DNA from 2 places in the Paenibacillus tianjinensis genome. Region 1 is predicted to be linked to the other one. Evidence: predicted binding sites of a transcription regulator. Region 1 holds the regulator's gene; the other holds the start of a gene.
The links. The regulator LexA, encoded in region 1, represses DNA repair genes until DNA is damaged. The targets are predictions, from matches to a motif close to CGAACATATGTTCG.
Positions count from the first base shown of each region.

Region 1 (3,110 bases):
TAAAGATATCGCTCTCTTTGGCAGCTGACGCTGATTTTGAAGCATAGATGGTTTCTTTACCTTGCTTCTTCCGTTGCTTATTGACTTGCTGTGTGTTGCGTTGAACCATTCTTTCCCAAGAACGGGCCATGTGAGTTCCCCCTAGTCGTCCTAAAATATCTATGACAAAGGCACCGGACTAATGTTTAAGCCCCTTGTTGCCTTGATCATCGTTATCCACGATTTCAATCGTATCAAGCTGTGCACGGAAGTTGCTGCGGATGTTGCCCAGATAGATCTCGCGGAGCTTAGCGCGTTCTGCTAATTCCTCTTCATTCAGGCCGCTGCTTTTCTGTTTGCGAGCCAATTCATTGATGCGTGCGACCAATTCGTCTATATTCAATGCTTTCCCCTCCCCTATAAATTCATTCTAACTTTGCCATGAGAAAAAGAGCTTGTCAAGGTCTCCCCCCTGAAAGCTCTTCATGTTATTCTATCGTGCTGAAATTATATTTAATATACAGGCAAGGTTAACACATCTCCGGCCTGGATGTCACTGCTCTTCAGTCCGCTTGTCTCTTTAATTCCTTCTATATATACGACGGTCCTCATGTTATCCGGTTTATGTTCCCGTGCAATGCTCCAGAGCGTGTCTCCGCGTTCAACCACTACCCGCTTACCTTCTGTCATAGAGGAGACTGATCCGGCAAAAACATTACCTACAACTGTAAAACCTGAAACAACGAGCATAAACACTAAAGCTAGCTTTATAAAGTTATCCTTCACAAATACCTTCATTAGCATATTGAATACGAACGCTGCAGAATTCTTTAGACTTGATGCATAAGTTGAAGCAGAATCATCTCCGGAAGACTGAACCTCGCGGGCTTCATCGTAGATGCTGCGGTATGTACTGTATTTTAGCATTATCATCGACCTCCAAACACTTGTTCTTAATTTCAAAAATAATATAACACGAACAAGTGTTTTGATCAATAGTTTTTTCGAACAATTGTTCCCCTTAATTTATTAGGCAGCTTTAGGTGCATGTTCATCTGTTTTTATGCCTTTTTGAAAATTTTAGAACTAATGTTTGTACGAACGGAGGTTCTATGTTATAATTTTCCCAAACATACTATATGGGGTTGATTCCAATGTCAAAGATTTCGAGTCGTCAGCTGGCGATCCTGGAATTTATACGTAACGAAGTCCGCAGCAAGGGTTATCCTCCGTCTGTCCGGGAAATCGGGGAAGCTGTTGGTCTTGCGTCCAGCTCCACAGTACATGGTCATTTGGATCGTCTTGAGAAGAAAGGCCTTATCCGTCGTGACCCTACGAAGCCGCGTGCGATAGAACTGCTTGGACAGGAAGATTCTGAGAATGTACATCAATTTGTACAAACAGTAACCCGTATTCCTGTTGTAGGTAAAGTCACCGCCGGGGTGCCTATTACAGCTACAGAGAATATTGAAGACTATTTCCCGCTACCTAGCCACTATGTAGGCGACAACAAAGTTTTCATGCTCTCTGTACTGGGAGACAGCATGGTTGATGCGGGAATTATGAACGGCGACTATGTTATTGTCCGCCAGCAGCAGACAGCAGACAATGGAGATATCGTCGTTGCGATGACTGAAGAAGATGAAGCAACTGTTAAGACATTCTACAAAGAACGAGACCATATCCGCCTGCAGCCGGAGAATCCGGCTTATGAACCTCTCCGCTTGAACCGTGTTACCATTTTAGGTAGAGTCATTGGACTTTTCCGAGATATTCACTAGAAAATCCCCTCACAGAAGCTGTTTCGCTCTCCAAGCGGAACAGCTTTTTCCGTTCTATTGTGCCCACTTTATCATTTCAGAACACTTGTTCATACCGGTGAAATTCATCACCATTAGCCTCTTCTAACGGGAACCCCTGCAGCATTCCACACATATCCTGGTAGCAGAAGGAGTGCTGATGACTTTGCCCAATTACCGGATAATTGTTGATCTGTCGCAGCGCATGCTGTATTTGCTGGATAACGACATTGTGACCCGTGGTTTTCCCGTTGGAATCGGCACCATGCTGACTGTTTCACCTACAGGCGAGTATACTATCATTAACAAGCAGCCTAATCCCGGCGGGCCTTTTGGTGCCTTTTGGATGGGGCTGTCTAAACCGCATTACGGCATTCACGGAACGAATGACCCTGCTTCGATCGGTCATAGGGTCTCCCATGGCTGCATCCGGATGTATAACAATGATGTTCTCGCTTTATCTCGTATAGTCCCCATTGGCACGCGTGTGACGATTAGGGAGTAAATCTATGCCTAATTCGTACGTCACTCCATGTCAAAAGAACACCTCTACCCGCTCTTGCACCGGTAGAGGTGTTCTCATTTATTCATATGATGTTCATACTACATATTAAAGTAATCCCCAACAACAGCTACGGTTACAGCACACTGCGCAATAGTCTGATCGCGATACGGTTCAGGCGCAATGCTTCCCGGATCGAGACCCTGGCAGCCAGTAATTCACGTCTGGCCCGGCTTGGATTAGGCACCCGGCGCAAATTCTCATTGATTTCCTCAAGCCGCTCCCGTAAAACCGCTCTTTGTGCCAGCAATACACGGATCGCTCTGCGAATTCTTAACCGTTCTGTTTCTGTCATTAATTCCACCTCTTTTACGTTTGATAGTATAAGAGATGCAATTACGGCTTCATCGGTTTGTGTGAACTGGCAGTTGTTATTTTTTGGGCAGACGCACCCGGAATTCATACTCCGAACGTTTGTAGGCCATTCCCGCCAGCATGATATAATCAGGTGTCCATTTTTGCAGAGGTCCTGCGTAATCAGCGATAACATGCGGCTGTCCTTCTAGCATCTGCACTACGTATATATTCGCCTCAGCGAGCGCAGCAGTGAACAGATCAGCATCAGTTACCAGCACCTTATAAGTCGCATTCAATACGGTCCCTCCTTATTGGCTGATTCATATTTAGCGCGGATTTCAAGGTTTTTGGAATAATTGTACAGGTCTAGTGCCGTTATCCCTCTGCGTGCAAGCTTAACAAACAACACAAAAGCGTAGATACACGCCACGGCAGATACCAGCCAGATCAACACGGCAAATACTCCGAATCCA
Region 1 is NZ_CP070969.1:3,432,084-3,435,193, forward strand. It holds gene JRJ22_RS15465 (hypothetical protein) at 1-130, opposite strand, end outside; gene JRJ22_RS15470 (DUF896 domain-containing protein) at 179-382, opposite strand; gene JRJ22_RS15475 (LysM peptidoglycan-binding domain-containing protein) at 493-906, opposite strand; gene lexA (transcriptional repressor LexA) at 1,134-1,760, shown strand; gene JRJ22_RS15485 (L,D-transpeptidase) at 1,945-2,283, shown strand; gene JRJ22_RS15490 (hypothetical protein) at 2,417-2,635, opposite strand; gene JRJ22_RS15495 (hypothetical protein) at 2,712-2,933, opposite strand; gene JRJ22_RS15500 (hypothetical protein) at 2,930-3,110, opposite strand, start outside.

Region 2 (3,110 bases), 3.1 Mb from region 1:
CTTGCCAGAGTCGGCGGTAGGCGGCTTCCGCTTCGTCCGGCTCGGGCGGAATCCATTCCTGCAGAGGGATGATGGCCTGCCGGCCGGGCTGGTGGAGGAGCGCCATCCCATGGGTCTTGTCGTAGATCATGAAGCTCTCATTCTGGAACCGGTCGCAGAAATGATCCTCAATGACGGGAAGGATATACCCCCGGGGTTCAATCACTGCCGCCATGACTGGACCATATACGCTGAACCGCACGAAGCCCAGATAATGATGCCCTTCCCGCCGGAGCTGCTGGACTGCCTTGTTCAGGGCGCTGACCGTATCGTCGGCCAGCATGTTCATGACCCGGCGGCCATGGGTAAAGCCGAGATACAGGAAGTTCAGCAGCAGCATTTCTTTATCCATGGCATTAGACCAGAAGCCGAGCCGCACCAGTTCCTCCGCCTCGGGAGAGATCTTCAGCGGGATGGAGCGCAGCACCCGGTCGGCTTTGACGCTGTCAGTTTCAATCCATTTGGACTCCAGCAGCAGCCCTTGCCCCTCTTCTAGAGAGTGGATGGCCAGCGGAGTTTCCTTCCACTCATAGCTCTCGAACACGCAGCAGAGCAGGCCCTCAAAGCTGCCGTCATAAGTATAGGCCAAGGCGGTTGTCTTGAACATGACGCCTAGACCCCTTTCCCGAAGGTGGCCGCTCTGCCTGCCTCCGGCAAGGCTGCCATATAGCTGTCGTCGAAGAAGGAGAGCTGCTCCACCTCCGGCTGCTGAAACTTGGCCAGCTCCTGCCCGGACATGAGCGAACGAAGCAGGGTATGCTCGCCCACCTTTAGCCCCTCCAGTGGTTTACCTTTGCAGGTAATGAAGAACTGGGCACGTTTGAGCACCACGCCGAGCTTCTTCAGTGCGTAGAAATCCAGGCTTCCGGCCCGGCGCGCCTTGAGAATCCGCTGGGCGCTTCTTACGCCGATGCCGGGCACGCGCAGCAGCGTCTCATAGGGAGCGCGGTTAATCTCCACCGGGAACTGCTCCCGGTGGTTGATGGCCCAGCTGCATTTCGGGTCCAGCAGCGGGTTGAAGTTGGGCGCGGCTTCATCCAGCAGCTCCTTAGCCTCAAAGCCGTAGAAACGCAGCAGCCAGTCCGCCTGATAGAGCCGGTGCTCCCGCAGCAGCGGCGGCTTCGTATCGAGTGCGGGCAGGAGCGAATCCTCGACCACGGGAGTATAGGCAGAGTAGAAAATACGCTTCAGCCCGTACTTCTTGTACAGGCCTTCCGTAAGGTTCAGAATCTGATAATCGGTATCCGGCGTGGCGCCGATAATCATCTGGGTGCTCTGCCCGGCAGGCGCGAAGCGGGGAGTGTGCTTGTATTTGACGAGATCCGAGCTGTTCTCGGTGATCTTATTTTTGATGAGGCCCATCGGCTTCAGTATGGATTGTTTGCTCTTGTCCGGAGCAAGCCGGTTGAGACTTTCCTGGGAGGGCAGCTCAATGTTGACGCTCATGCGGTCGGCAAGCAGGCCGAGCCGGGACAGCAGCACATCGTCAGCGCCGGGAATGGCTTTTACATGGATGTAACCTCTGAAATTGTATACGTTGCGCAGCAGCTCAAGGGCGGCAATCAGCTGCTCGGTGGTATAATCGGGACTCCGCATGATGCCGGAGCTGAGGAACAGGCCCTCTATGTAATTGCGGCGGTAGAACTGCATCGTAAGGTTGGCAATCTCCTCGGGTGTAAACGCAGCCCGCCGTGTAGGATTGGATTTGCGGTTCACGCAGTAGGCGCAGTCATAGATGCAGCCGTTAGTCATCAGTACCTTGAGCAGGGAAATGCAGCGTCCGTCTGCTGCGAAGCTGTGGCAGATGCCCATGCTGACCGCATTGCCGAGGCTTCCGGGCTGTCCCGAACGGCTTGCCCCGCTTGAGGTGCAGGCTACATCATATTTGGCCGAAGCTGTTAAAATTTCAAGTTTCTCCATCATATCCACGGAAACACACTCCTCATTAGGAGTAGTATATATCGAACAAATGTTCCTGTCAAAGTCATTCAGAGGCTTTGACAGGCACTTGCATCCTCTATCACGGGATATTAAGCATAGGCGCGGACTTCAATAATCTCTGCATAAGGGGAACCATTAGTTGCTGTAACGACTACCCTGACAGCCCGGGTCTCAAGCGGGGATTCCAGCAGATGAACCCGTTTCCGCTTCCGGTTGTTCTGCTCACTAAGCACGGTCACCCAGGTTCCCGTATCATCCAGCCCTTCGAGACGATAGCTGCGGACCAGTTCGGGAATCACTTCGAAAGGCGTCCGGTGATGATGCAGATTGATCAGATCCTCATTCACATCATCATTAAATATAAGCTGGATCTCCCGGATCTGCCGCTTCTCCGTCCATTCCAGGGCAAGCCAGGGCTCAGTATCCTGTTCAAGAGATTCCGAGAGCCAGAGATGCGGTCCGCCATACGGCCGCCGGTATCCGTCTATTACATGCTCCGGCCGGTAGGCGCTTGTAGGGAAGGAGGTACGCAGGCAAAAGACCTTGCGGACCAGGCGTTTGGTGCTCCATTCCACCACAGGCTGGCTGCTGTCGTGGTCTTCCAAATCCTTGGAGACCCCGGGAGCTGCCCCCCGCTCCAAGGCTAGCAGTCCGCTCAGCGGCTGACCGGTAAGATACAGCTGGATGGCAGGATTCCGGCGCACAATGACAAAGGCGTTTTGGGCTTCCGCCGGTATCCAGTCTAGGCTGACTGATACCCACTGTTTGTCCCCTGTACCTACAGATACTTCAGTCTCATATTCCAGCATAGCGGGCACGTAATTTTCCGGGCGGCCGGTGCTCCAGAGTTCAACCTTCAGCATCGTATCCTGTGCCGCATCCAGCAGCCATTCTATGGTACCGCTTATCCCCGGATCAGCGGGAAGCAGCATGGCAATATCATGCTCCAGGGGATACCTTTCCTCGCCTGTTCCGATGGAAATCCCGGACAGGAAGGAGGAGGCGGACACCTTGGCCTGGCGGGCCAGGTCGTCATCATCACAGTTGACCAGGCCGAGCACCGAAGCATCCTGCTTCAGCAGCATTTGCTGCAGGGTAGGAGTATGCTCCCGCGACAGCTCTGCGGGCGT
Region 2 is NZ_CP070969.1:244,158-247,267, forward strand. It holds gene JRJ22_RS01195 (TIGR03915 family putative DNA repair protein) at 1-646, opposite strand, end outside; gene JRJ22_RS01200 (putative DNA modification/repair radical SAM protein) at 652-1,962, opposite strand; gene JRJ22_RS01205 (FAD-dependent oxidoreductase) at 2,070-3,110, opposite strand, start outside.
Region 2: the regulator LexA is predicted to act here: its motif matches at 2,002-2,015, upstream of JRJ22_RS01200 (putative DNA modification/repair radical SAM protein).